DNA from 2 places in the Stenotrophomonas sp. YJH_SMC_82 genome. Region 1 is predicted to be linked to the other one. Evidence: riboswitches for the same ligand, from Rfam matches in the RefSeq annotation. Region 1 holds a riboswitch; the other holds the start of a gene.
The links. Region 1 has a riboswitch for thiamine pyrophosphate ahead of thiC (phosphomethylpyrimidine synthase ThiC). Riboswitches for the same ligand answer to the same signal wherever they lie in the genome.
Positions count from the first base shown of each region.

Region 2: linked by a shared signal. The riboswitch ahead of AC5P53_RS18395 (TonB-dependent siderophore receptor) and the one ahead of thiC (phosphomethylpyrimidine synthase ThiC) in region 1 are both predicted to bind thiamine pyrophosphate.

Region 1 is NZ_JCAFSE010000001.1:749,326-764,206, reverse strand. Features, by position in the region: gene AC5P53_RS03435 (winged helix-turn-helix domain-containing protein) at 1-1,006, opposite strand, end outside; gene AC5P53_RS03430 (ion channel) at 1,266-1,937, opposite strand; gene thiC (phosphomethylpyrimidine synthase ThiC) at 2,031-3,875, opposite strand; TPP riboswitch at 3,958-4,059, opposite strand; gene AC5P53_RS03420 (BCCT family transporter) at 4,325-5,902, shown strand; gene ggt (gamma-glutamyltransferase) at 6,452-8,170, opposite strand; gene ilvC (ketol-acid reductoisomerase) at 8,859-9,833, shown strand; gene ilvG (acetolactate synthase 2 catalytic subunit) at 9,873-11,609, shown strand; gene AC5P53_RS03400 (ACT domain-containing protein) at 11,593-11,844, shown strand; gene AC5P53_RS03395 (threonine dehydratase) at 11,941-13,032, shown strand; gene AC5P53_RS03390 (2-isopropylmalate synthase) at 13,029-14,615, shown strand; gene AC5P53_RS03385 (class I SAM-dependent methyltransferase) at 14,626-14,881, shown strand, end outside.
Region 2 is NZ_JCAFSE010000005.1:177,727-192,607, reverse strand. Features, by position in the region: gene AC5P53_RS18395 (TonB-dependent siderophore receptor) at 1-1,610, opposite strand, end outside; TPP riboswitch at 1,681-1,776, opposite strand; gene AC5P53_RS18390 (phosphotransferase enzyme family protein) at 1,875-2,999, opposite strand; gene AC5P53_RS18385 (glycine zipper 2TM domain-containing protein) at 3,121-3,528, opposite strand; gene AC5P53_RS18380 (peptidoglycan-binding protein) at 3,776-5,764, opposite strand; gene AC5P53_RS18375 (hypothetical protein) at 5,877-6,647, opposite strand; gene AC5P53_RS18370 (response regulator) at 7,024-7,662, opposite strand; gene AC5P53_RS18365 (ATP-binding protein) at 7,738-11,337, shown strand; gene AC5P53_RS18360 (c-type cytochrome) at 11,331-11,732, opposite strand; gene AC5P53_RS18355 (electron transfer flavoprotein-ubiquinone oxidoreductase) at 11,798-13,474, opposite strand; gene AC5P53_RS18350 (acyl-CoA dehydrogenase family protein) at 13,732-14,881, shown strand, end outside.

The sequences.
Region 1 (14,881 bases):
GCCCGACCATGCTGCCGAACACCAGGCCGCGACCATCGGGCGTCCAGTCGAAGCTGAGCAGCTCGGTGCCATCGCAGCGCGTGGCCTGGCGCAGTGCGCCACCGGTAGCGCTGGCGATCAGCACCTGGCAGCCACCGTCGGCAGAGAACCGTGCGAAGGCAATTTCGCGACCATCCGGCGACCAGTTCGGGAATCGATCGACGGCACCGGCCGGCGGCGCCAGCAACTGGCGCGCCGGCGCGTTGCCGGAGGTCTGTACCTTGATCGCACCACCGCCATTGCCATCTTCGTTGGCGCCTTCATAGGCCACCAGCGAACCATCCGGTGACAGCGTGGGATAGGTTTCAAAGCCGCTGGTTGCGGTGATCAACCGATAGGGACGCTGGGGGCTGCCGATCACCCGCGTGCCGTTCTCCACGGCGGCCTCCACCGGCGAACTGTTGGCCGGTGCGCGGCGCAGCAGCAGCGTGGTCATCACCAGCAGCGTGGCCAGCATCAACACGCCCAGCGCCAGCAGCACGCGGCGGCGGACATGGCGCCAGCGGCGGCGCGATTCCTGCGCGCGCGCGGGCAGCACCGCAGCGGCGGCGAGTGCGGGCTGCACGTCCACACCTTCGTCGTCAGGCAAGCCCGCAGCCGACGGCTCCGCATCGTCCAGCGCCTGTACCGGTACCAGAAGCCGATAGCCGGTCTTGGCAATGGTCTCGATGTAGGCCTGGCCGCTGTCGTCGTCGTTGCTGAACGCCTTGCGCAGCTGGGTAACGGCCTGGGTCAGCACATCGTTGGTCGGCAGCGTGTCCGGCCACACCTCGGCGAACAACTCGTCGCGGGTGACCACACGGCCCGGCTGCCGCAGCAGCACGCGCAGCACGCCCAGCGCCTTCGGCGTCAGCCGGCGCGGACGACGCGCACCGACGACCTCGACTTCGCGCGAGGACAGAGTGACGATGCACTCTCCTATCCGTATCCGATCGGACACGGGTGGCTGTATTTCGCTGCTGTTCATTTTCTGCTACACAGTAGAGACAGGTCCCGGGCAGTGTTTGCCTTCGTTACGGTCCCGTCCTGGGAACAGCGAAAAGCCAGACTCCGCACAAAGCATCGGCGCATACCGCAAAAACAATCGAGCGCGCGAATACTAGCCTATGCAAGTTACCTCGCCTATCGCGTGGTCGACATCAGGCTCTCTCTCGCCGACGCATTCACATAATTCGCGACATCATTCGCGCCCTCTTGGGCGCGAAATTTTTATCTGGCGTTCATTTTCACATGCGCCGCAGCATGGTCAATCCGACCAGCCGCGAGACCACCAAAGCCACGTACATCACGCCGGAAAACTGCTCCAGCATGACCAGTGCTCGTGCCTGTGGATGAAGCGGCACGACATCACTCAAGCCGACTCCAGACAGCAAGCTGAAGCTGAGATAAAGCAGCTCCATCCAACTGCGCTGCGCCTGCCCGCCGGTGCCCTGGAAACTGCCCGGATACCACTGCTGGCACACCGCGAACGCGAAGGCGAACGCCCACGCCAGCAGGGTGAAGGTTGCGCCAGCGGCGAACAGTTCGTCGCGGGTGACCTTGTGGTCCTGGAGCATGTAGGCAATCAGGGCGCCAGCCGTGTAGAAGTACAGCAGGCTCTCCAGCACCTGCGCGGTGGTCAGCAATGCGGTGCGCTCGAGCAATGCACCTGCCAACGAGAACACCACCGAGGGAATGGCCAGCAACAGCGCCAGCCAGGTGCCCAGCGGGCTGCGCTGGACCACCCACAGCGCCAGGCCGAGTACCGCCATGCCGAACATGCCAAGTGCCGCGCGGCCGGCGGCGGTGTCATCCAGCGCGGGATACAGCAGCACCGCCAGCAGCTGCGCGCCCAGCAACCAGGCCGAAGGATGCCGGCGGGCAATGGCCAGCCAACGGGTGGTCATGGCAACAGGCATGGTGTCCTTTCCCCGGGATGATGGGCGGAGGATAGCCGGGAGCGGCGTGATGAGCGGTAGTGCCGGCCGCGGGCCGGCACCACCGTCTGCGCATCACCCCTGGTGGTAGACCTCGGCACCCGCGGCGCGGAACTCCTCCGACTTCTCCTTCATGCCGGCCTCGGCGTAGTCACGCACATCCTGGGTGATCTTCATCGAACAGAAGTGCGGGCCGCACATCGAGCAGAAGTGCGACAGCTTGTGCGCATCCTTCGGCAGCGTTTCGTCATGGAACTCCCTGGCCTTCTCCGGATCCAGGCCAAGGTGGAACTGGTCTTCCCAGCGGAACTCGAAGCGCGCCTTGCTCAGTGCGTTGTCGCGTACCTGCGCGCCCGGATGGCCCTTGGCCAGGTCGGCCGCATGCGCGGCGATGCGGTAGGCCATGATGCCGTCACGCACGTCCTGGCGATTGGGCAGGCCGAGGTGTTCCTTCGGCGTCACGTAGCAGAGCATCGCCGTGCCGAACCAACCGATCATCGCCGCACCGATCGCGCTGGTGATGTGGTCGTAGCCCGGCGCGATGTCGGTGGTCAGCGGCCCCAGCGTGTAGAACGGCGCTTCGCCGCATTCGCGCAGCTGCTTGTCCATGTTCTCCTTGATCAGCTGCATCGGCACGTGGCCGGGGCCTTCGATCATGGTCTGCACATCATGCTTCCAGGCGATCTTGGTGAGCTCACCCAGCGTCTCCAGCTCACCGAACTGCGCCGCGTCGTTGGCATCGGCGATGCAGCCCGGGCGCAGGCCGTCACCCAGCGAGAAGGTCACGTCATAGGCCTTCATGATCTCGCAGATGTCTTCGAAGTGCGTGTAGAGGAAATTCTCCCTGTGGTGCGCCAGGCACCACTTGGCCATGATCGAACCACCACGGCTGACGATCCCGGTCACGCGCTTGGCGGTGAGCGGCACGTAGCGCAGCAGCACGCCGGCGTGGATGGTGAAGTAGTCCACGCCCTGCTCGGCCTGCTCGATCAGCGTGTCGCGGAAGATCTCCCAGGTGAGCGCTTCGGCGCGGCCGTCGACCTTCTCCAGCGCCTGGTAGATCGGCACGGTACCGATCGCCACCGGCGAGTTGCGGATGATCCACTCGCGGGTTTCGTGGATGTGCTTGCCGGTGGACAGGTCCATCACGGTGTCACCACCCCAGCGGATCGCCCACACCAGTTTCTCCACCTCTTCGGCAATGCCCGAGGACACCGCGCTGTTGCCGATGTTGGCGTTGATCTTGGTCAGGAAGTTGCGGCCGATGATCATCGGCTCGCTTTCCGGATGGTTGATGTTGTTGGGCAGCACCGCGCGGCCGCGCGCGATTTCATCGCGCACGAACTCCGGCGTGATGATCTTCTGGATCGAGGCGCCGAACGCCTCGCCCGGGTGCTGCTGCAGCAGGCCGGCATCGCGGATCGCGTCCAGCCGCTGGTTTTCGCGGATGGCGACGAATTCCATTTCCGGCGTGATGATGCCGCGGCGCGCATAGTGCATCTGGGTGACGTTCGCGCCTGCACGTGCACGTCGCGGCAGGCTGCGTGTGGGGAAGCGCACAGCATCGAGCTTCGGATCGTGCTCGCGGTCGCGGCCGAACGACGAACTCAGGCCGTCGAGCTGTTCGGTATCGCCGCGCTCCTCCACCCAGCCACGACGCAGCGCCGGCAGGCCCGCGGACAGATCGATACGCGCGTCCGGATCGGTGTACGGGCCCGACGTATCGTAGACCGTGACCGGTGCATTCTCCTCGCCGCCGAACAGCGTCGGCGTGCGGGTCAACGCGATCTCGCGCATCGGCACCTGCAGATCCGGACGCGAACCGGGTACGTGGATCTTGCGCGAGCCGGGAATGGGCCGGGTCACGGATTCGGAGAGTTGCTGGGCCTGTTGCTGCAGGGCGGAGAGCTGTGCGTTCATCGGGCATCGTCCAGGAAGGTCAGGGACGAAGCGGCGGCGCACTGCGACCGCGCACGGACGGTCCTTGGGCGGTGTCCGGGCACGGCTGCACTGCAAAGCTTCCCTACGCCGGTATGAGCCGGATCAGGTTCCAAGGGACTGTCTCAACCGTGGCCACATGGCCGCGGTACCCCCGCTTCTTGGCGTGCATTAGAGCATAGACCGCCCGCTCCGGGAGTTGCCCCCGCGGTCAGATCCGCTTTCCTGTGGAAAGCGGATCTGATCCGGATCGTTGTTCGTTAACAGAACCATGACGTCGCGTTCAGTAACGTGCACGTCCGTCGCCCTCCAGCGACCGATGCGTCCTTCGCCGCCGACGCGGCCCCTGCCCGGTTCGCGCTGCATGCCGCCGGTCCTTCGCTGCAAGCTCTGCTCGCTCCCCTCAATCCCTTGATCGGAGAAGCTCCTTCATGGTGTTTCGCGTTTCCATCGCACTGGTTCTGCTGCTGGTGCTGCTTGCCGGTATTGCACCAGGCCCCTTCAATGCCGTGGTGCAGTCGATGCTGGCAGAAGTCATCCGCAGCGTCGGCTGGCTGTACCTGCTGGTGGTATTCCTGGCCCTGGTGTTCCTGATGTACCTGGCTTTCGGTCGCTTCGGCAACCTGCGCATCGGTGGCGAAGACGCCGAGCCCGAGTTCTCGCGAGCCAGCTGGATGTCGATGCTGTTCGCCGCCGGCATGGGCATCGGCCTGGTGTTCTGGGGCGCCGCCGAGCCCATTTCGCACTTCAGCAAGCCACCGGAAGGGCTTGCTCCGCAGAGCCTGGATGCGGCACGCGCCTCGATGCGCTATGCATTCTTCCACTGGGGCCTGCATCCGTGGGCCATCTATGCGCTGATCGGGCTGGCAATGGCCTGGTTCCAGTTCAACCGCAACGGCCGCGGCCTGGTCAGCGACATGCTGCAGCCGATCATCGGCCGCCACCATCGCGGCTGGATCGGTAGGGCGGTCAACATCGCTGCAGTGGTCGCCACCGCGATCGGTGTCGCGACTACGCTGGGCTTCGGCACCATCCAGATCGCCGCCGGCATCGAGCGCGTGTTCGGCGTGCAGGCTACCGTCGCCGTGCAGATGACCATCATTGCCGTCGCCTTCGTGCTGTATATGGCGTCCACCGCCAGTGGCGTGGAGCGAGGTGTGAAGTGGCTGTCCAATTTCAACCTGGCGTTGGCTGCCCTGCTGGCCGCCATCCTGCTGGTGCTGGGGCCGACCGGCTTCATCTTCGATACCTTCACCACCACGCTGGGCTCCTACCTCAACCAGCTGGTGACGATGAGCCTGCGCATGTCACCGTTCTCCGGCAGCACCTGGGTGGCGGACTGGACAATCTTCTACTGGGCCTGGTGGATCTCGTGGGCACCGTTCGTGGGGTCGTTCATCGCACGCATCTCGCGCGGCCGCAGCGTGCGCGAGTTCGTGATCGGCGTCGTGCTCGCGCCGACGCTGCTGGGCTTCTTCTGGTTCGCCGTATTCGGCGGCACCGCGCTGTGGGCACAGATCTTCGGCCATGCCGACCTGGTGCAGGCGCTGGGCAATGGCTACGAGACCGTGCTGTTCACGCTGTTCGACAGCATGCCGCTGCCGCTGCTGCTGTCGTGCATCGCACTGGTACTGCTGATGATCTTCTTCGTGACCTCGGCCGACTCGGCGGTACTGGTGCTGGCCAGCATGTCCACTGACGAAGCAGGCGATCCTCCGTTGAAGCGCAAGCTGGCCTGGGGCATTGCGGTGGCGTTGATCGCAGCGGCCTTGCTGCTGGCCGGTGGCCTGGATGCACTGCAGGGCATGATCACGATTGCGGCGTTGCCATTCGCGCTGCTGATGGTGCTGGTGATGGTGTCGCTGTACCGCGTGCTCGACCAGGAGTACACGCGTGAGCGGCGGCAGGCGCAGCGCCAGCGGCACATGATCGATGCGTGGATCGCGCGCGAGATGGCGGCGCAGGAGGAGACCCAGGCCGAGGCGGCGCGCGCGCACGATCAAGATTGAGTGTGTTTTGCAGCCTGCGGCTGCACCGCTTTTCCAGGCAAGGGCCAAGGTCAAATTCAAAGGCGGCTCCGGGTTGCTGCTGGTTGGGTGGGGCGGTGTGGGTGGGCAGGACGCGCCGTGAACCCATCCATGGGGCCTCGATGGCGCCATCCATGGCGCCAACGGTCCTGCCCACCCACACCGCCCCACGCCCGACAGATTTCCGGTGACGGTTGGTTTTCCACGCTTTGCGTGGAAGATGTGTATCGGAAAACAAGAAGGGGTCGGATCCGTTTTCCTGCGGAAAACGGATCCGACCCCAACCCAAAGCCCGCGGCTGTTGCCGTTGCCTTTGCTCTTGCTCTTCTTTTTCTTTTCCTGCGGTGACGGACACGGAAACTGTCCGTGGCCGGGCGGGTGGGTTGGCTGGGGGCGTGAGCCGCATGGATGCGGCGACCGAGCCTACAGGGACGTATTCACGGCGTCCCCCAGACAATCCATCCGCCCGGCCAAGCCAAGCATCGCTGAACCATCACCGCAGAGGGGGCTGCGCCCGGTGGCAGGGAAACCTCAATACCCCGCCGCCTGCCCGTCCTTGCGACTCTCCGAAGCTCCGTAATAAACCCCGCTCTCGGGGTCGCGCATGATCGCCTGGTACCCGCCATAAGGCCCATCGGCGAACACGATGCGATGCCCCTTGCGCATCAGCGCACGCACCGTCTCGTACGGGAAGCCGGTTTCCAGATTCACTTCACCACCGTCGGTCATCGCCGTGGCCTGTCCGGTCGGTTCGGTCGAGCCCTCGTGCTGGATGCGCGGTGCGTCACCGGCTTCCTGCAGGTTCATGCCGAAATCCACCAGGTTCATCACAATCTGCGCGTGGCCCTGCGGCTGCATCGCGCCGCCCATCACGCCGAAGCTGGCGTACGGCTTGCCGCCCTTGGTGATGAACGCCGGGATGATCGTCTGGAACGGCCGCTTGCCCGGTGCATAGCCGTTGGGATGGTTCTTCTGCAGCACGAACATCTCGCCACGATCCTGCAGGATGAAGCCCAGTCCCGGCGGCGCCATGCCGCTGCCCATGCCGCGGTAGTTGGACTGGATCAACGACACCATCATGCCGTCGGCGTCGGCCACGGTCATGTAGATCGTGTCGCCTTCTTCCAGCTGCTTCGGCGTGCCCGGCTGCACTTCCTTCAGCGCCTTGTCCATCGAGATCAGTGCGCGGCGCTGCGCGGCGTATTCCTTGGAGATCAGCTTCTGCACCGGCGCCGGCTGGAAGGCCATGTCGGCATAGAAGCGCGCACGGTCGGCGAAGGCCAGCTTCTTCGCTTCGACGAACAGGTGCACGTGCTCGGGTGAACCGAACGGGATCTTCGAGAAATCGTAGCCTTCCAGCACGTTGAGGATCTGCAGGGCGGCGATGCCCTGGCTGTTCGGCGGCAGCTCCCACACGTCGTAGCCACGGTAGTTGCTGCTGACCGGTTCGACCCACTCACCATGGTGGTCGGCCATGTCCTGGTAGCTCAGGTAGCCACCATTGGCCTTGAAGTAGTCGCCGATGGTGTGGGCAATGGCGCCCTTGTAGAAGGCATCGCGTCCGCCGTCGGCAATCTGCTGCAGGGTGCTGGCCAGGTTCGGGTTCTTCCACATCTCGCCCTTGCGCGGGGCGTGGCCGTTGATCGTGAACTGCTCCTTGAAGCCCGGGTACTGCGACAGCTTGGGCACCGAGCGGTCCCAGTAGTAGGCGATCACCTCGGCGACGGGATGGCCCTCGCGCGCGTAGCGGATGGCCGGCGCCAGGTTGTCGGCCATCGGCTTGCGGCCGAAGCGGTCGTGCAGCGCGAACCAGCCGTCGACCGCGCCGGGCACGGAGACCGGCAGCGGGCCGGTAGCCGGGATGTCCTTCAGGCCACGTCGCTGGAACTCGGCCAGGGTCAGCGACTTCGGCGAGCGCCCCGAACCGTTGTAGCCGTAGAGCTTCTGCGTCTTCGGGTCCCAGACGATGGCGAACAGGTCGCCACCGATGCCGTTGCCGGTCGGCTCCATCAGGCCAAGCGCGGCGTTGGCGGCGATCGCCGCGTCCACCGCCGAGCCTCCCCCTTTCATCACGTCCAGTGCAATCTGGGTGGCCAGCGGCTGCGAGGTAGCGGCCATCGCATGCGGGGCGATCACCTCCGAACGGGTGGCAAAGGTGTGGCCGGTGATGCGGTCGGCGGCCGAAGACAGTGCGGGCACAGCGGCCAGTACAGCGGCGGCCAGCAGGGAACGGGCAAGGCGTCGGGACACGGTCGGGTTCCGATGGAAGGGTGGTCCCCCGATCTTCGCCGCTGCGGCCATCCTGGGGTATCGGGCAGAGGTCATGGACGTTGATCCTGGGGCGGGTGTGCAAGGTCCGCACCCAGCAAGGCGAGGATCCGCCGGATTCCGCGCAAAAACCGCCCTGAAAGGAGTGAATTCCGGTTCACCGAAACACTTTCAGCGGCAACCATCCTTGTGCCACAGGCGATTGCGCCGGATGCAACGGAAACCAACAAGAATTCCGTCGCGAGGGTTGACATCGCCAAAACGGCTGTGTTTCTCTCGATCACATGTTGCATCACAACACGCCACCGCGAACCCACAACGAAGCCGCCGACATCGGCGCCGCCTCGCTGCGTTCGATTCTTGTGCTCGTACTTATTACCCAACCAACAGGTGCGGGACGAGCCAGCGTGTAAGCAACGAATACACCGGAACTCTTCAAAAACCCGCACCCGCCCCGGTGCGGGTTTTTTCATTTCAGAACCTGGTTTCAGACGCAACCACCATGCACAACGCCCAACGCAAAACCCGGACCCACACCGCCGCCACGCCTCGTGGTGGCTGTGCCTGCGCGGCGCATGGTGCCTCCTCCACCGCTTTCCCCTGACCGGCCGGTACGTCACCTCGACGACCGGCCGTTCTTTTTTTCTTCCCACCGCAAGGAACCTCCCCCATGAGCACCAACGACCTGCCCCAGACCAAGATCGCCGTCATCGGCTACGGCAGCCAGGGCCGCGCCCACGCACTGAACCTGCGCGAATCCGGCTTCGACGTGGTGGTAGGCCTGCGTCCGGGCGGCCCGACCGAAGTCAAGGCACAGGCCGACGGCTTCACCGTGAAAGCACCGGCCGACGCGGTGAAGGATGCGGACCTGGTCGCCGTGCTGACCCCGGACATGGTGCAGAAGAAGCTCTACGACGACGTGCTGGCGCCGAACATGAAGCAGGGTGCGGTGCTGCTGTTCGCGCACGGCCTGAACGTGCACTTCGACATGATCAGGCCGCGCGACGACCTGGACGTGGTGCTGGTTGCGCCCAAGGGCCCGGGCGCGCTGGTGCGCCGCGAGTACGAGATCGGCCGTGGCGTGCCCTGCATCTGGGCGGTCTACCAGGACAAGAGCGGCAAGGCGGCCGAGTACGCACTGGCCTATGCGGCCGGCCTCGGCGGTGCACGCGCCAACCTGATCCAGACCACCTTCAAGGAAGAGACCGAGACCGACCTGTTCGGCGAGCAGGCGGTGCTGTGCGGCGGTGCCTCGGCACTGGTGCAGGCCGGTTTCGAGACCCTGGTCGAAGCGGGCTACCAGCCGGAGATCGCCTACTACGAAGTGCTGCACGAACTGAAGCTGATCGTCGACCTGTTCTATGAAGGCGGTATCTCGCGCATGCTGGAATTCATCTCCGAGACCGCGCAGTACGGCGACTACGTCAGCGGCCCGCGGGTGATCGACGCCGGCACCAAGGCGCGCATGAAGGAAGTGCTGAAGGACATCCAGGACGGCACCTTCACCAAGAACTGGGTGGCCGAGTACGAAGCGGGCCTGCCGAACTACAACCGGTTCAAGCAGGCCGACCTGGAGCACCCGATCGAGAAGGTGGGCAAGGAACTGCGCGCCAAGATGGTCTGGTTGCAAGGACAGGCCGCGTAACCGCGCGGCCCTCCCCCACCCGCTTTGCAAGGTTCCCCCATGAACTCTTCCACACACCGCAGCGCGCCGCCCAACGGCGCGCGCTGGCTGACCCAGGCGCTGGAAGCCGAAGGCATCCGCACGCTGTTCGGCTATCCCGGCGGCACCATCATGCCGTTCTACGACGCGCTGGTGGATTCGTCGCTGAAGCACATCCTGGTCCGCCACGAGCAGGGTGCCGCACTGGCGGCGAATGGATTCGCCCGCGCCAGCGGCCAGGTCGGCGTCTGCGTGGCCACCTCCGGCCCGGGCGCCTCCAACCTGGTCACCGGCATTGCCGATGCGATGCTGGATTCGGTGCCGATGGTCTGCATCACCGGCCAGGTCGCCACGCCGCTGCTGGGTACTGACGCTTTCCAGGAACTGGATGTGTTCGGCCTGACCATGCCGATCGTCAAGCACAGCTGGCTGGTGCGCAGCGTCGACGACCTGCCGCGCGTGGTCGCCGATGCCTTCCGCGTCGCCCGCGAGGGCCGGCCCGGCCCGGTGCTGATCGACCTGCCCAAGGACGTGCAGCTGGCCGATGCCAGCCACCTGCCGGCGCACGTGCCGAGCAGCGTCGAGCCGCCACCTGCGCCGGCCGAAGCGGCCATCGCCGAAGCCATCGCCGCACTGGCGGCCGCCGAGAAGCCGGTGGTCTACGCCGGTGGCGGCATCGCGCTGGGCGATGCGGTGCAGGACCTGCGCGACTTCGTCGAAGCCAGCGCCATCCCCACCGTGATGACCCTGCGTGGCCTGGGCGCGCTGCCGGCCAGCCATCCGCAGTCACTGGGCATGCTGGGCATGCACGGTACCCGCGCGGCCAACATGGCGGTGCAGGAAAGCGACCTGCTGCTGGTGCTGGGTGCACGCTTCGACGACCGCGCCACCGGCAAGCTGGCCGAGTTCGCACCGTTCGCCCGCGTCGTCCATATCGATGCCGACGCCTACGAGATCTCCAAGCTGCGCAGCGCCGATGTCGCCGTGCCTGGCAACGTCGGCCATGCCATCCGTGCCCTGCGTGCGGCCTTCCCCTCCCCCAAGGCCCACCAGGACGCGTGGCGCAGGCGTTGCGCGCAGCACCGCGACCGCTTCTCGGCACGCTACGACGCACCGGGCCAGCACATCTATGCCCCGGCGCTGCTGAAGCGCCTGAGCGAGCTGGCCCCGGCCGATGCGGTGATCGCCTGCGATGTCGGCCAGCACCAGATGTGGGTGGCGCAGCACTGCCGCTTCAACCACCCGCGCAACCACCTGACCAGTGGCGCGCTGGGCACCATGGGCTTCGGCCTGCCGGCGGCGATGGGTGCGCAGTTCGCATGCCCGGAGCGCACCGTGGTGCTGGTGTCCGGCGACGGCAGCTTCATGATGAACGTGCAGGAGCTGGCGACCATCGCGCGTTGCCGCCTGCCGGTGAAGATCGTGCTGCTGGACAACAGTTCGCTGGGCATGGTGCGGCAGTGGCAGGAACTGTTCTTCGCCGAGCGTTACAGCGAGATCGACCTGTCCGACAACCCGGACTTCGTGGCGCTGGCACAGGTGTTCGGCATCGCCGCCACCCGCATCGACAACCGCGACGACGTGGAAGGCGGCCTGGCCGCGCTGCTGGCCGAACCGGGCCCGGCCCTGCTGCACGTGGCCATCGATGCACGTGCCAACGTGTGGCCACTGGTGCCGCCGAACACCGCCAACAGCACGATGCTGGAAAGCAACCCCGCCCATGCCCGCCAGGAGACCCCCAATGCAATACCGGCTTGACCTGGTGCTGCACCCGGCCGAAGGCGCGCTGCTGCGCGTGATCGGCATGGCCGAACGCCGCGGCTTCGCACCGCGCGCGATCAGCGGTGCGCCGGTGGCCGACGACGATGGCCGCTGGCACCTGCAGCTGGTGGTGGATGGCCAGCGCCCGGCGGAAACGCTGTGCCGGCAGATCGAGAAGATCTACGACTGCGTGTCCGTGCAGGTCACTGCCGTGGAAGGAGCATCCGTATGAACACCCGTACCGTAGTGACCACGGTGCCGGTACGGAGGCGTCTTCTTCGCCGCCCGTGCCCGCATGCGGCGGTCGCCCGCACCGCGCTGGTGGCCCATGCCGGCCGCTGATGCCAGCCAGGAAAGCGATGTCGGCGACGTAAGCGTCGCCGACGTACTGGCGGCGCAGGCCCGGCTGCGCCGCTTCCTGCCGCCTACCCCGCTGCACCATGCCGAGCGCTTCGGCACCTGGCTGAAGCTGGAGAACCTGCAGCGCACCGGGTCCTACAAGGTACGCGGCGCGTTGAACGCGCTGCTGGCCGGCCGCGAGCGCGGCGATACCCGGCCGGTGATCTGCGCCTCGGCCGGCAACCATGCCCAGGGCGTGGCGTGGGCGGCCTACCGCCTGGACGTGCCGGCCATCACCGTGATGCCGCATGGCGCACCGGCCACCAAGATCGCCGGCGTCGCCCACTGGGGCGCGACCGTTCGCCAGCACGGCACCAGCTACGACGAGGCCTACGCCTTCGCGGTCGAACTGGCACAGCGACACGGCTACCGCTTCCTGTCCGCGTTCGACGACGCCGATGTGATCGCGGGCCAGGGCACGGTCGGCATCGAGCTGGCCGCACACGCGCCGGACGTGGTGATCGTGCCGATCGGCGGCGGTGGACTGGCCTCCGGCGTTGCACTGGCGCTGAAATCGCAGGGCGTGCGCGTGATTGGCGCGCAGGTGGAAGGCGTCGATTCGATGGCACGTGCGATCCGCGGCGACGTGCGCGAGATCGCCCCGGTTGCCTCTCTGGCCGACGGCGTGCGGGTGAAGATTCCCGGCTTCCTGACCCGCCGCCTGTGCACCTCGCTGCTGGACGATGTGGTGATCGTGCGCGAGGCCGAACTGCGCGAAACGCTGGTCCGGCTTGCGCTGGAGGAACACATCATCGCCGAGGGCGCGGGCGCGTTGGCGCTGGCGGCCGGCCGCCGCGTCGCCGGCCGCCGCAAGTGTGCGGTGGTGTCCGGCGGCAACATCGATGCCGGTGTCCTGGCCGGCCTGCTCACCGACATCCGTCCGCGCCCGCCACGCAAACCGCGGCGACGGCGCAGCGAAACCCCGCGCTCGCCGACCAAGGCCAGCGCCCTCGCCTCCCCCGCCTCTTCCCCTTCCCCCCTGCAAGCCGTCGCACCCGCTGTCGAGGAGATTTCCCTGTGACCACCATCGAACGAATTACCACCCCGCGCATCCGCATCTTCGACACCACCCTGCGTGACGGCGAGCAGTCCCCCGGCTGCAGCATGAGCCCGCCGCAGAAGCTGGTGATGGCGCGTGCGCTGGACGAACTGGGCGTGGACATCATCGAGACCGGCTTCCCGGCCAGCTCGCAATCCGACCGCGAGGCGATGGCGATGATCGGCCGCGAGCTGCGCCGCCAGAGCCTGAGCCTGGCGGTGCTGTCGCGCTGCCTGCAGGCCGATATCGAGACCTCCGCACGTGCACTGGAAGCGGCAGCCAACCCGCGCCTGCACGTGTTCCTGTCGACCAGCCCGCTGCACCGCGAGCACAAGCTGCGGATGACCCGCGAGCAGGTGCTGGAGTCGGTACGCAAGCACGTCTCGTTGGCCCGTTCCTACATCGACGACGTCGAGTTCTCGGCCGAGGATGCCACCCGCACCGAGCTGGACTACCTGATCGAGGTTTCGCGCGTGGCCATTGCCGCCGGCGCCACCACCATCAACCTGCCCGACACCGTCGGCTTCACCACGCCGGAAGAAATCCGCGCGATGTTCCAGCAGGTCATCGCCGGGGTCGCCGACGTGCCGAACGCGGCCAACGTGATCTTCAGCGCGCACTGCCACAACGACCTGGGCTTGGCGGTGGCCAACTCGCTGGCCGCCATCGAAGGCGGTGCACGCCAGGTCGAGTGCACCATCAACGGCATCGGCGAGCGCGCCGGCAACTGTTCGCTGGAAGAGATCGCGATGGTGCTGAAGGTCCGCCAGGCCTTCTACGAACAGGACAGTTCGATCAACACCCCACGCATCGTCGGCACTTCGCAGCTGCTGCAGCGTCTGGTCGGCATGCCGGTACAGCGCAACAAGGCCATCGTCGGTGCCAACGCGTTCGCCCATGAATCGGGCATCCACCAGCACGGCATGCTGCGCCACCGCGGCACCTACGAAATCATGCGTCCGGAAGACGTGGGCTGGGAAGATTCGCAGATGGTGCTGGGCCGCCACAGTGGCCGCGCCGCCGTCGAAGCGCGCCTGCGTGCGTTGGGCTTCTGGCTGGACGAAGACGAACTGAAGCTGGTGTTCGAGCAGTTCAAGGGCCTGTGCGAACAGCAGCGCGTGGTCACCGATGCCGACCTGCAGACGTTGATGCAGGGCGGCTCCAACGCGCAGGGCTACCGCCTGGCCTCGATGACCATCAGCGACGTCGGCAGCCGCGCCAACGCGCTGGTCGAACTGTCCGACCCGGATGGCAACCGTGTGGCCGAGACCGCGCAGGGCGACGGCCCGGTCGATGCGCTGTTCGGCGCGCTGTCGGCCGCCACCGGCGTGCAGCTGATGCTGGACAGCTATCACGTGCACAGCGTCGGCATCGGCGCCGATGCGCGCGGTGAAGCCAACCTGAGTGTGCGCCATGACGGCGTGGAGTACGACGGCACCGGCACCAGCAAGGACATCATCGAAGCCTCCGCGCTGGCCTGGCTGGATGTGGCCAACCGCCTGCTGCGCCAGCGTCAGGCCGCCGTCCACAGCAGCACCGACGTTCCCGCTTCCGCCACCGCCTGAGGATCCCACCATGAGCGCCTTCGACACCCCCACCCCGGCCAGCGCCGCTGGCCAGCAGTGGAACGCCCAGGACTATGCGATCGATGCCGGCTTCGTGCCGCTGCTCGGCGGTGCGGTATCGCGCCTGCTCGACCCGCGCGCCGGTGAGCGCATCCTCGACCTGGGCTGTGGCGATGGCGTACTCAGCACCGAACTGGCCCTGAGCGGTGCGCGCATCCACGGCGTGGATGCCTCGCCGGAACTGGTGATCGCCGCCCGTGCGCGCG
Region 2 (14,881 bases), on a different contig from region 1:
ACGCCCACTTCCAGCTGCCGCGACTGCACCGACGGCAGGAAAGTGTCGGCATTGCTGGTCCAGAACGGCGCTTCCTGTCCCAGCGAAATGCCGCGCACGTAGCTGGCATAGGCGTTGAGCTGATCGGTGGCCTTCCACACCACCGCGGTCTGCGGCAGGAACCGCGACAGGCGGCTGTGCCGCTGCGGAACGCCACGCTTGTCGTAGGCACGCTCGTTCAGGCGCACGAAGCGGCCACCGGCCAACCACTGCCAGTCATCGCCAAAGCTCATCCGGTCCAGCGCGAAGAACGCGGTCTGGCGGCTGTCCAGGCGTCGTGCGGAGGGGCCGGGCATCTTCGGCGACGGCTCGAACACGGGCACCTGCGGGTCGTGGATGTTGCTGGTGCCGACGTACTCGTTGACGCTCGGGCGCTTGTCCACGGTGCGGCGGAAGTAGTCGGCACCGAGGGTCAGCTGATGGCCGACGCTGCCGGTCTCGAAGCGGCCACGCAGCTCGGCACGGGCCTGCTGGTTGCGGCGGGTGTCGTCCGGGCTGCGGTAGTCGTAGACATCGTAGTCGCCGTTGGGCGCGAAGTAGTTGCCTGGCACGCTGCCATCGGCGCACTGCACGGCGTAGTAGCAGCCGTAGGCGAAGGCGACGTTGTCATCGATCACCGAGCGGCTGTGGCCGACCGAGACGCGCGACTGCCAGGCATCGTTGAAGTCGTAGGTATGCAGCGCGGTGATGTTGGTGCTGGCGATATCCACCGGGCGCTGCCACGGCTGGTAGCCGAGCAGGTGCTCGCGGTCGACACCGCGCGGCAGGTCACGCGCGCCCAGCAGCTGGTAGCCGGACACCGAGCGCTGCGAGCTGGTCTGGTAGTTGGCATCCACTTCCAGCTTGCCGCGCTCGCCGATCAGCCAGTCGGCGGCCAGCGAGTAGAAGTTGCGGCGGCCATCGGCGTGCGCGACGTAGGAATTGCTGGAGTCCCATGCGGCATTCAGGCGCAGGCCGAAACGCGGGGTGATCCAGTGGCCGACATCGACGGCGACGTAGCGTGAGCCTTCCGAATCGGTGCCGAGCGTGGCGGTGCGTACTTCAGCCGGGCGCTTGCCGATGTAGTTGATGATCCCGCCCGGCGCCATCACCCCTGCCGCCAGGCCGGCTTCACCCTTGAGGATCTCGACCGACTGCACGTTCTCCAGCGCCAAGCGTTGCTCGCCGGCGATGGACAGCCCGTTGAAGCGGTAGCCGGTGGCGGCGTCCAGCGCGAAGCCGCGGATGGCGATGTTCTGGTAGTAGCCCACAGGTGCATACGCATCACCCAGCGAGGCATCGTTGCTGGCCAGCTCGGACAGCGAACGTACCTGGCGACGTTCGAGATAGTCGCGCTCGAGCACGTTCACCGAAGCCGGCGTGTCCTTCCACGAACCGCCGCCGAAGGCATTCACGCGCGAGGTATCGGCCTTCGGCTTGCCGGCCTCCACGCGCACCGCCGCCAGTTCGGTCGGCGAGCGTTCGGCACCAGTGGCAGCCGCATCGGTGGTGGCCTCGGCCTCGCTGGCATGCAGCGGCAGCGCGGCGCAGAGGGCGAGTGAGAGCAGGGTGGGGCGCAGGCAGCGGTTCATTCGGTTCGTCTTCGGACAACAAGGGAGACGAAGCGACGGCGCGCAGGTGCACCGGCCCATGATGGGGGTGTGGCTGCGGCTCAAAGCTCCCTACGCCGGTGCAAACCGGATCAGGTTCCAAGGGACTCTCTCAGCCTGGCAGATCCAGGCACCCCCGCTTCAGGTGACCATTTCACTACAAATGGTACGGATTTGCGAGCGCCAGCCGGGGTCAGATCCCTTTCCTGCGGAAAGGGATCTGACCGCAACGCTGCGTCAACCGGATCACGCGACGGCGTGCAGGGCCTGCAGCAGTGCCCGCCCCGGCGCGCTGTGGAACCACGCCGGATGGCCCAGCATGAAGGGCTGCCAGGCCACGTCGGCATTCGCGGTTGAGCGGGTGACACCTTCGAAGTACTCCACTTCGGACAGTGCGAAGTCGAAATGGACCATTGGCAGCAGGTCGGCCAGCAGGTGCACGCGTGCCGCCGACAACGGCAGCACCTCGCGGTAGCCGTCGAGCAGGGCCAGCGCGATATCGATGCGCACCGCCTCCATGCCGCGCTCCAGTTCCAGCCACGCCACTGCGTTGCGCTCGATCGCGGTGGCGAGGTCGAACAGCGCGCTGGTGGGCGACGCCAGGCCGAAATCCAGCACGGTGCTGACCTCGCCGTTGCGCCACAGCAGGTTGGAGACATGCCAGTCGTTGTGCGCCCACAGCCGGGGCTCGGCGCGCAGGCGCTCGGCCAGGCCGGCGTGCCACGGCAGCACGTCGCGCTGCAGCTGTGCTTCCCATGGAATGCGCGCGAGATAGCGTGCCAGCCCGGGACGTTCATCCAGTCCTGCCTTGATGGCGGCGATCGGATCGTCGGCACGGATCAGGTCGTCGCGCGCCACCAGCAGATGGGTGCTGCGCTGGGGCGCGTGGTAGCTGGCGGCGGCACGGTGCAGCTGTGCGAGCGTGCGCCCTGCTTCGCGGGCCTGCGCGACATCGGTCAACAGCGACCACGACACCGCGTCGCGATACAGGTCGTCGCCCACGCCGACATCGTGCAGTTCAAACGTCCATTCGCCGTGTTCGACCGCAGTGTGGCCATCGGTGGCCGGCAGCACCTGCACCACTGGCACGCCGGCGGCGGCGAGATGGGCGATGAAGTGGTGTTCTTCTTCCAGACAGGCCGCGCTGCGCACGCTGTGGTGGTGGCGCTTGATGAACACCGCGCCGCGCGTGCCGTCGACGATGGCGGCGGCAGACAGCGGCCGCGGGCTGTGCCAGCGCGGTTGGCTGTGCCCGCCCAGCTGCGGGTAACGCGTACTCAGCCACGCGATGTCCGCCGCGCTGATCGGTGGCCAGTCGGCAGCGACCTCGTCGTTGTTGAGGCCCTGCACGCGGTGGGAGGAAGACGTCATGCCACAGTCCGATCGGGAAAGTCACATCCAAGGCTGCGCATTCAACGCCATGCGCGTGGCCAACGCAAACGGGCGGGTCATCGACCCGCCCGTCTCCGCGTCATCGGTATGTCGGCGCTGCTTACCAGCCGCGATGGCGGCCGCGGTCGTGGTAGTAGCGGTTGTCGTAGTAGCGCTCACGCTGCCAGCGGCGGTCATCGCCACGGTCGTAGTAGCCACTGCGGTAGTAGCCACGGTCGTAACGGCGATCGTAGCGGTCGTCGTAACGGCGATTGTCGTAGTAACGGCGGTCGCGGCGGTCGGAGGTGGTCAGGTTGCCGATCGCGCCGCCGGCCACGGCACCGCCGACGGTGGCCGCAGGGTCGCCGTTGGACAGCAGGTTGCCGGCCACGCCACCGACCACGGCGCCGACCAGGGTGCGCTTGTCCTTCCTCGACATCGCGCTGGCATCGCTGACCACGGCGACACCGGCAACCAGTGCCAGGGCCATCGCCAGACCACGGAAGCTGAGTGTGGAAGTACTGAGCATGTTCGGTTCTCCTGTGAGGTGCATGCCACGCTGGGCAGGGAGGGCGCGGGGCGCCCCGGCTGCCGTGGAGACCACGCTGGCGTTCCGACATTGCCGGAACATTGCCTGGCCTACCGGGCGGCTTGCGCATTCATCTAGCGGCAGGCGGCATGAAGCAAGGCTGAAAGTGGCTTTTACCGCTCAGCTGGCAGAAAGGGAAAGGGCCGCGCATGGCGCGGCCCCTCCCGGTCTGCAAGGCGCTGCGGGCTCAGACGCCCATGGCCTTCTGCGCCTGGCGGGTCTGTTCCTGCTGCGCGTCCTGCTGCTGGTGCAGCACGTTCGGCGCGCCCTGCACCGCGCCGCTGCTGAGCGCCATGCTCTGCTCGCTGGCGGTGCGGGTTTCCACCGCAACGCGGCTGGCCGCCGGGTCACCGACCGTGCCCTGCACGGCGAACAGGCGCTCACCGTTCGGGCTGGGCACCACCGCGTCGATGCGCTGCAGGCCGGCGGCATGCGCCTCCCTGGTCAGGGCCGCTGCGGCGCTTTCCAGCGCGTGGCGGTCCTTGAAGGTGCCCGCCGGCATCCGCTCCAGGCCTTCGGTGGCCTGCAGGTACATCGGATTGCGCGGGTGCCGCTCGTCGTTCAGCAGCGGGCGCTCGCGGGCCTCCTTGATCGCATCCAGCGTCTTTGCACCGACGATGCCGTCGGCAACCAGCCCGTTGTCCTTCTGCAGCTGGCGTACCGCCGCTTCGGTATTGCGGCCGAAGCGGCCGTCCTCGGCCAGCGGCTTGCCGTCGGCCCCGGCATAGCCGAGGTGGCCCAGCTGCTCCTGCACCTTGCGCACGCCCTCGCTGTGCGCGCCCGGCTTGTACAGCTCGGCGTGCGGGGCGGCAGCGGCCTTGTGTTCGGCCGCAGGCTTGCCCTGGGTCTGCTCATGCGATTGGGTGCGGCTTTCCAGCAGGTCGCGCGCCTTGGACAACGGGTCCGACGCGAACAGCTTCCAGTGCGGGTGGTCCTTCACCTGCTTGAGGTAATCCTCCACCGGCATGGTGTGCACGCCCTTGCTGCCGGTGGACTGGCTGATCAGCAGCTTGTCGGTGTTCGGGTCGCGCACCACCATCACGATGTGGTCGATGCCATTCCAGTGCTCGTGGCGGGTCCTGGCCGTATCCAGGCCGATGACCATGCCTTCCTTCAGCGCACCGGGCTTGAGGATGGCGTCGCGCTCGAGCAGCACGCCGGACTGTTCGACGGCCTTGTGCACGATGCCGCCGGAACCGAGGTTGCCCAGGTCGATGCGGTCGGCCTTGCTGAAGACAGCGTGCCCGGCCTTCTGGTTGATCTCGTCCATGGTCCGGTTCTGCAGGGTGCCGACCCAGCCGGAGCAATCGATGTAGCCCTGGTCCACGTTCTTGCCGGTCTTGCCCGGCACGTACAGCGCGTGGCCCGGGATGTTGATGGCGTACTTCACATCGTCGTACTTCACGCCAGCGTCGTACGCGGCGTGCAGTTCGATGCCCGGCTTCGGCGCAGCAGGAGCCGTTGCGGTCGCCGCCAGCGTGGCCGCAGCGGCACCCACTGCGGCGGTCTGCGCAGGTGTGCCTGGAGCCTGGGCCTGGCCCGGTGCCACGGTCTGCGGCGTGATGTGCTTTTCCGGGATGCTGATCGCTGCGTACTTGTGGATGTAGTAGCTGGAGAAGGTCCGCGCCAGGTCGCCGTCGTTCATGCCACGCATTTCGGCCAGGGTGTGGCCGGTCAGCGCCTTGGCATCGGACCCGATCTGGTTGAGCACGTTGCGGCGCATGTTGATCTCTTCGCCATGGCCGTTGCGGACCACGCCGAAGGTGCCGGTGGCGATCGCGGTCTGCACCGAGCCATAGCCGGCGCTGCCCTGCTGGTGGGCCAGGTACAGGTCCAGGCCGGTCGGCGTGTCGCCGCCGGACAGGTACGGGTGGCCGGTGCGCTCATTGCGGCGCGCCATCGAGCCCAGGTTGTCCTGGTACATCTGCGCGGCGGCTTCGGTGTTGCGGGTCGGGTCGAATTCGTGGCCGGTCAGGTGGTATTGGCGGGCCGAGCCGGGCACGAACTGGAACAGGCCTTTGGCGCCGGTCGAAGTGTTGTGGGCGCGCTCGTTGAAGGTGCCGCCGGTCTCGATGTGCGCGAAGCGCATGAAGTCATCGACCGGGATGCCCTTCTGCCGGGCGACCTGCTCGACGATGTCCAGGACTTCCTTTTTGCTGTAGTCATGCTGTGCCATGACGTTTTCCTCGGGGTTGATGGAGCGGCCGATGCCGCGAATCGCCAACCGGACTCATCCGTGAGTCAAGAACATGTCGGTCAACAGGTAACCCGCCTGCGGCGGATGGAAATCAGGGCGCGATGTACTGCTGGGCCTTGCTGTCGAAGCGGTAGTGCACGGTGTCGCCGGCACCCAGCGCGCGGGTCTTGCCCGGGGCTTCGATGGTGGTGCCCTTGAAGGTCACGGTCAGCTGCGGCAGGCCGTTGCCATCGGCCACGAAGGCCAGTTCGCCATCGCTGTCGGTGCACGGCATCACGTTGCCGTCGTCGCAGGCCGCGCTGTTGTCTTCGCCGGTGCGCACCGAGCCGACGTAGCGCCAGACCTTGCTGTCCAGGTCGTCCTCGCTGCGCTTGGGGTTGAACAGCAGCAGGGCGTAGCCGCTGCTGCTGATGCCGCGGTCGAAGCTGCTGGTCGGCACCGCCAGCAGCAGGCGGCCGTCGGCGGTGCGGTGTTCGATCGGCTTGCGCCGGGTATCGACGTCGTCGGCCTTGTCGTAGGCGCCGAGTGCACCGATGGTCCATTCCTGGCCGCGGAACTTCCACGGCTTCTTCGCGTCGCCGCCGGCCAGCACGAAGGTGGCCTCGGCCAGATTGGCGCGGTCGTCGGGGCCGGCCGGCTGCTGTTCGCCCGGCTTGCCGTAATGCTCGCGGGTGTCCCAGGAAAAACCGGTGTAGTAGGTGGTGCCGTCCAGGGTGAAGCGGTGGCCGAACCAGAAGGTCGCCACGCTGCCGTTCTGGACTTCATAGGACGTCGCACCGTCGCCATCGACCTGGTAGATGAAATACATCACGGTCGGCGCGTCCGGCGGGGTGACGGCGGCATCGGGAGAGGGGTTCTGCATCGGGGCAACATCCTGTCGGGGCGCTTTGGCAGCCTGCGCAGGCGCAGGCCGGGAGGACGAGGGGGCCGGATCGGCGGCGCTGCAGGCGGCAGCGGAAAGGGAGACGAGCAGGCACGCCGCGAATGCGCGCAGGGGCCGCAACGGCAGGGTCCAACGTAGCTCGGGGGGGGACTGCATGCGCCTCTCCATGGTCAGCGTTGCCGGGCCAGACGGCCGGCAGGAAGCCGCACCCCATCCACCACGGACGGGAGCGAGGACATGAGCCGGTCGATTCCTTCGACCTCGCATTGAGAACTCATGCCCGTCCATCTTGGCACAGATCCGCAGGCCGTCAAAGAGGGGGGGCGGCAGCCGGGTCTGTGATGTGAAGTGCGTCTCAGATCTTGCCGTCACGCAGGTAGTCGAACAATTCGGCGTCGCCCTTCAGCCCCAGCTTGAGCATGGCGTCGCCCTTCTGCCGGCTGATGGTGCTGACGCTCTTGTGCAGCTGCAGCGAAATCTCCTTCACCGTCATGCCGGTGCCGAGCAGTCGCAGCACCTCCACTTCGCGTGGTGACAACGGCTTGCCGTCGCCCTCGCGCATGCGCCAGCTGCCGGCCGCGTCCACCCGCTCGCGCAGGCTGCGGCTGATGTAGGGCTGGCCGCGGTACACCGACTGGATGGCCTGCGGCAGCTCGTCCATTGACGAACTCTTGTCGACCAGACCGAGCACGCCACTGTCGAGCACCATGCGCAGGATCGCCAGGTTGCTGGAGACGCTGAGCATCAGCACCGGCAGGTCCGGATGCCGGCGGCGGATCATGCCGATCATGGCGAAGCCATCGGCCTGCGGGCTGCCCGGCATGGAGTAGTCGGTGACCAGCAGGTCACAGGGCTGGTTGGCGAGCAGGGTCATCAGCGCCTGCGCGCTGTCGGCCTCGCCGACCACGCGGCCCACGCCGCTCGACTCGATGACGGCGCGGGTACCGATGCGGACCACCGGGTGATCGTCTGCGATGATGATGCGCAAGCTCATGCTCTAGTATGGCCATCGGGCACGCCGGGCCGCGACCATCGCGGTCCCTGGCAGGATTCTAGGAGATCGACGCAGATGCGTAGGTGGGCTGTTCGCGGGCTGCTCCTGCTGCTGGCGGTGCTGGCCCTGCCCGTGGCCCAGGCACAGCCGGCCCCTGGGCTGCTGCCGCTCAGCCCGTTGCAGCGCGAATACCTGGTGGCGCATCCGACCATCGTTGTCGGGCAGTATGACAGCGGTTGGCCGCCCTTCGAGTCCCTCCGTGACGGCCAGCAGGTCGGTCTGGGACCGGACTACCTGTCGCATCTTGCACGCCAGCTCGGCATGAAGGTCGAGGCGCGCCGCTATCCGGACTGGACATCCGTGCTGGATGCGGCATGTCGTGGCGAGATAGACGTGGTGATGAATGTCGGCCTCAGTGCCGACCGCACCCGCTGCATGGTCTATACCGCGGCCTACAGCGAAGCGCCGCTGGCCCTGGTGGGCCGGCCGGACGACCTGCGTGCCTCCGACATGCCCGACCTGGAGGGTCTGCGGGTGGTGATCGAGCAGGATTTCCTGACCGGTCCGCAGGTGCGCGCCCGATTCCCGCGTGCCCGCCAGCTTGTCGTAAACGACACGTTGAGCGCATTGCAGATGGTCAGAGACGACAAGGCCGACGTCTACATCGGCAATGCCTTTGTCGCCACCGAGCTGATTGCCAGCCGGCGCCTGCAGGGCGTGGCGCTGTTGCGGCCCAGCGACCTGCCCCCTGAACGGCTGCACTTCGGCATTCCCAACAGCAAGCAACCCCTGGCTGAAGCCCTGGACCTGGCGCTGGCGGCCACCAGCCAGGCCCAGCGTGATGCCCTCGCACAACGATGGCTGCCACCGCCGCACTGGTCGGCATCGGCGCAGCTGGCGCTGAGCCAGGCCGAGAAGCGCGTGCTGGAGCAGCCGTTGAAGATCGGTTTCGCCCCGAATGCCGCGCCACTGTCGTTCACCGGCGAGGATGGCCGGCCCAGCGGGCTGGCCAGCGAATACCTGCAGCGCCTGATGCAGGCCGGTGCCAACCTGCAGGTCGAGGACAGCCACGACTGGTACGAGGTACGCGAGAAGGCCCGCCGCGGTGAGCTGCAGGCGGTGATGGGCATTCCTGTCGATTCACGGTACCTGGGCCCGGACTGGGTGTTCAGCCAGCCCTTCATCAGCGTGCCGAACGTGATTGTGGTCAGGAGCGATGGCGAGTCGCTGCTGGGCCTGGCTGACCTGCAGGGCAAGCGCGTGCTGCTGTCCGACCCGGAGCGTGTGCGCGGCTACGTGCTGCAGCAGGCACCGCAGGCGCGGATCATCGCTGCACGCAGCGCCGAACAGTCGCTGCAGCGCCTGCTCGCTGGCGACGCCGATGCGTACATTGGCAACCTTGCCGTGGTCGATCACCTGCTGCGCAGCCGTTTCCCGGGGCGGCTGCAGGTGGCGGCACCGGCCGGCTTCAACGACCAGCTGGTGCTGGCTGTGGACCGCCGCCACGCGGCACTGGCTACCACCTTCGATCGCCTGCTGCTGCAGATGACCCCACGCAAGCGCGAGGCCCTGCGCAATGCCTGGCTGGGGGTGGAGTACCGCAACGGTGTCGACTGGAACAAGGTGCTGCGGTGGGGCGTGCCGGTGCTGCTGGTGCTGCTGACCGCGCTGCTGGTACATGGCGTCGGCCATTGGCGGCTGCGCCGCGAGGTGGCAGGACGTCGCCAGCTGGAGCAGCGTCTGGCCGAGGTGACCGACAACCTGCCTGCAGTGGTCTATCAGGCGCGTCGCGACGCCGATGGCACGCTCAGCTTCCCGTTCATCGCCGGTGACCTGCCTGCGTTGTTCGGCATTACACGGCAGCAGGCCGAACAGGATGCGAGGGTGTTGCTGGAACGCATCGAGGAAGAGGACCGCGCGCACATCCTGCACTCCATCGAGCAGGCCGCGCGCCAGTTCGCCCCATTGATCCTGGAGTTCCGCCTGCGCAGCGATGGGGAGGGCGTGCGCTGGGTGCGCAGCCAGGCCCACCCCTATGCCGCCGAAGAGGGCGCGGTGATCTGGAGCGGTTACTGGGTGGACGTGAGCGAAGCGCGGATGCAGGCCGATGCCCTGGCGGCGGCGAAGGCGGACGCCGAGCAGGCCGCCGAGGCCAAATCGCGCTTCCTGGCCACGATGAGCCATGAGATCCGCACGCCGATGAGTGGCGTGCTGGGGATGCTGGAGGTGCTGGCGCACTCACCGCTGGACAGCGAACAGCAGCGCATCCTCGGCGTTATCGAGGATTCGGCCCAGATGCTGCGGCAGATCCTCGATGACATCCTCGATTACTCGCGGCTGGAAGCAGGGGCGTTGCGCCTGGAACCGGTGCCGCAACCGCTGCGGCCCCTGCTGGAGAGCGTGTGCCGCCTGCTGTCGGCCCAGGCCAGCGCGCGTGGCCTGGCGCTGCACGTGCAGATCGATCCCGAGCTGGCGCCGGCCCACGAAGTGGACGGCGTGCGGCTGCGTCAGATCGTGTTCAACCTGCTCAGCAATGCCATCAAGTTCACCGCACAGGGCGAGGTGCGCCTGCAGCTGGAGGTGCTGGGGCCGACCAGCGAAGACGGCGTGCAACCGCTGTGCCTGAGCGTTACCGACACCGGCATCGGCATCGCACCGGAACAACTGCAGCACCTGTTCGCGCCCTTTACGCAGGCCGGTGCCTACATCCAGCGTGACCACGGCGGCACTGGCCTGGGCTTGAGCATCTGCCAGCGACTGGTGCAGATGATGCAGGGCGAATTGACCCTGCACAGCACGCTGGGCGAAGGAACCCGCGCCGAAGTGCGGGTATCGCTGGTGGAGGCCGGCAGCGAGGACGCGGCGGCACTGCTGGCCGAGCAGGACCAGTCCGCGCTGCTGCCCGCCGCGCTGCGCCAGGCGCGGGTGCTGGTGATCGAGGACCACCCGACCAACCAGGCGATGATGGCGTGGCGGCTGCAGCAGCTGGGCGTGCCCCATGTGCTGCTGGGCGATGGCCAGCAGGCGCTGGATCGCCTGTCGTCGGAGAGCTTCGACCTGGTGATCACCGACTGCCGCATGCCGGTACTCGATGGATTTGGCTTCACCCGCCTGCTGCGCGAACGCGAGGGCCGTACCGGCCAGCCGCGGCTGACGGTGCTGGCGCTGACCGCCAGCGTGCTGGACGACGATGCGCGCCGCTGCCGGGAGGCCGGCATGGACGAGGTACTGGCCAAGCCGCTGTCGCTGGCCACGCTGCGTGCGGCGCTGCTGCGCTGGCTGCCGCAGGCCCAGGGCCAGTCGTTCGAGGTGCCGGTGCCGGAGGTTGCCGCCGACGACGGTGAAGCATTGCCTGATCTGGCCACCCTGCAGCAGCGCTTCGGCTCGCGCGTGGTGGCCGAGCAGCTGCGCGACAGCCTGTTGCAGGCCAGCGAGGGTGACCTGGCCGCCGTGCAGCGCGCCGTGCAGGCTGGCGACCGCCAGGCTGCGGCGCTGCACCTGCATCGCCAGGCCGGCGGGCTCGGGGCGATCGGGGCCACGGCACTGGCCCAGCAGGCCAATGCCCTGGTCGAGCGCCTGCAGGATGCGGCAGAGGCCGATACGGCGCCGTTGTTCGCCACCGTAACGACGTTCGTGGCGCGGCTGCAGCAACAGCTGCAGCGCCTGGCTCACTGAGCCGACTGCTGCTGCAGGTAGGCGATCACCAGGGCGCGGCGTTCTGCGCTGGGGAAGGCGTTGTACATGCGGGTGCCCGGCACCAGGTGCGTGGGTGACTGCAGGAAGGTATCCAGCGTCTGTGCGGTCCAGGTGATGTCGGCGCGGCGCATGCCGTCGGAATACCCATAGTCGGGCAGGCTGCCGGCGCGGCGGCCGATCACGCCGTGCAGGTTGGGTCCGAAGCGGTGGATGCCACCGGGCTGCACGGTGTGGCAGCCGGCACACAGTTCGAACGCGCGCTGCATGGCCTGCTGCCGGGCCTGTTCGGGCGTGGCCGGCACCGCGGGCGGGCGCTGGCAGGCCGTGGCAAGCAGGGCCACGGCAACGGCGGTGAGCAGGCGGCAGGCACGCATGGGTGGGCAGGATAGCGGTGCGGTGGAGCGGTCGGGCTGCGACACACGGTCGCAGCCCGGGGCGATCACATGCCCGAGTAGTTCGGGCCGCCGCCGCCCTGCGGGGTCACCCAGACGATGTTCTGGGTCGGATCCTTGATGTCGCAGGTCTTGCAGTGCACGCAGTTCTGCGCGTTGATCTGCAGGCGCGCGTTGTCGGCTTCGCCAACGAACTCGTACACACCGGCCGGGCAATAGCGGGCTTCCGGGCCTGCGTACTCGGCCAGGTTCACCTTCACCGGAATGCTGGGGTCCTTCAGCGTCAGGTGGCTGGGCTGGTTCTCGTCGTGGTTGGTGCTGCTCAGGAACACCGAGCTGAGGCGGTCGAAGGTCAGCACCCCATCCGGCTTCGGGTAGGCGATGCGGGTGTGCTTGGCGGCCGGTTCCAGGCAGGCATGATCCGGCTGCGTGCGGTGCAGGGTCCACGGCGGGTTGCGCACGCCCAGCTTCGGCAGCAGCCACTGCTCGACGCCGGTCATCAGCGTGGCCACGGTCTGGCCCTTCTTGAACCACTGCTTGAAGTTCTTGGCCTGCTGCAGTTCGGTGAACAGCCAGCTGGCTTCGAACGCCTTCGGGTAGGCGCTCAGTTCATCGTGCTGGCGGTCGGCGGCCAGCGCGTCGAACGCGGCGTCGGCGCACAGCATGCCGGTCTTGATCGCGGCATGGCTGCCCTTGATGCGGCTGGCGTTGAGGTAGCCGGCCTCGCAGCCGACCAGTGCACCGCCCGGGAACACCGTCTTCGGCAGCGACAGCAGGCCACCGGCGGTGATCGCACGCGCGCCGTAACCGATGCGGGTACCGCCTTCCAGATGCTTGCGGATGGACGGATGGGTCTTGAAGCGCTGGAACTCTTCGAATGGGCTCAGCCACGGGTTCCTGTAGTCCAGGCCGACCACGTAGCCGATGGCGACCTTGCCGCCGTCGGCGTGGTACAGGAACGCGCCGCCGTAGGTGTCGCTGTCCAGCGGCCAGCCGGCGGCGTGAACCACCAGACCCGGCTCATGCCGGGACGGGTCGATCTGCCACAGCTCCTTGATGCCGATGCCGTAGGCCTGCGGGTCCTTGCCTTCGTCCAGCGTGTAACGCGCGATCAACTGGCGGCCGAGATGGCCGCGCGCGCCTTCGGCGAAGATCGTGTATTTCGCCTGCAGCGCCATGCCGCGCTCGAACGCCGGGCCGATGCTGCCATCCTTCTCGATACCCATGTCGCCGGTGGCCACGCCGATCACTTCACCGTTGTCGCCGTACAGCACCTCGGCTGCGGCGAAGCCGGGGAAGATCGCCACTTCCAGCGCCTCGGCCTGCTGCGCCAGCCAGCGGGTCACTTCGCCCAGGCTGATGATGTAGTTGCCTTCGTTGTGGAAGCACTCCGGCAGCAGCGCGTTGGGCGTGCTGCGCGCGCCGGTTTCGCTGAGGAACAGGAATTCGTCACGGGTGACCTTCTGCTTCAGCGGTGCGCCGCGCTCGGCCCAGTCCGGGAACAGCTCGGTCAGCGCGCGCGGATCCATCACCGCACCAGACAGCACGTGCGCGCCTGGTTCGGACCCCTTCTCCAGCACGCACACCGACAACTCGCGGCCGGCTTCGATCGCGCGCTGGCGCAGGCGGATCGCGGTGGCCAGGCCGGCGGGGCCGGCGCCGACGATCACCACGTCGAATTCCATTACTTCACGCGGGGGCAGGGCGTTGGCTTCAGCGCTCATCGATTGCATGACTCGTGGGTAGGGCCGGCATCGGGGCCACCGGCGGTGCCTGGGAATCGCGCGTGCAGCCACGAGCGAAACGGTTGTTTGAATGTGTCAGGGTACCGGGCCGCGCGTGATCGAGCTAGATCGCCGATGTTCACGTCACGATTGCTGCGGTGCAGCGTAAGGCTGCGGCCCGGGTGGGTGCCGACCCTGGTCGGCACGCTCTGCCCGGATGACCGACAATGGCCGGGTCCTGACTGCGCGTGAGTGCCATGGCTTTGCATCCGTACGATCTGTTCGATGTCCGTTCCCTGCTCAATGAGGAAGAGCGCGCGGTGCAGGAGAGCGTCGCCCGCTTCACCAACGAGCGCGTGCTGCCGATCATCGGCGATGCCTTCGACCAGGCCCGTTTCCCCTCTGAACTGGTGCCGGAGATCGCCTCGCTGGGCCTGCTGGGCGCCACCCTGCCGGCCGAATACGGCGGCGGTGATCTGGGTGCGGTCAGCTACGGCCTGATCTGCCAGGAGCTGGAGCGCGGCGATTCGGGCCTGCGCAGCTTCGTCTCGGTGCAGAGCTCGCTGTGCATGTACCCGATCTATGCCTACGGCAGCGAGGAACAGCGCCAGCAGTGGCTGCCGGCGATGGCACGCGGCGAGCTGATCGGCTGCTTTGGCCTGACCGAGGCGCATGGCGGTTCCGATCCGGCCAGCATGAAGACCCGCGCGGTGCGCGACGGCAGCGACTGGCGCATCAGCGGCAGCAAGATGTGGATCACCAGCGGCCCGGTGGCCGACCTGGCCATCGTCTGGGCGCAGACCGAGGACGGCATCCAGGGCTTCGTGCTGGAGAAGGGCATGGCCGGCTTCACCACGCAGGAGATCAAGCACAAGATGAGCCTGCGCGCGTCGCTGACCGGCGCGCTGTTCTTCGATGACGTGCGCGTGCCCGACAGCCACCGCCTGCCGAACGTGAAGGGCCTGAAGGGGCCGCTGGGCTGCCTGACCCAGGCCCGTTACGGCATCAGCTGGGGCCCGATCGGTGCCGCCGTTGCCTGCCTGGATGAAGCGCTGGGCTATGCCAAGGAGCGCGTGCTGTTCGGCCGCCCGCTGGCGGCCACCCAGAGCGCGCAGATCAAGCTGGCCGAAATGGCCCGCCGCATCACCACCGCGCAGCTGCTGGCGCTGCAGCTGGGCCGCCTGAAGGAAGCCGGGCAGCTGCAGCCGCAGCAGGTCAGCCTGGCCAAATGGAACAACTGCCGCATGGCCATCGACATCGCCCGCGAATGTCGCGATCTGCTGGGTGGGGCCGGCATCACCACCGAACACGTGGCGATCCGGCATGCACTGAACCTGGAATCGGTGATCACCTATGAAGGCACCGAGACCGTGCACCAGCTGGTGATCGGCCGCGAACTGACCGGCA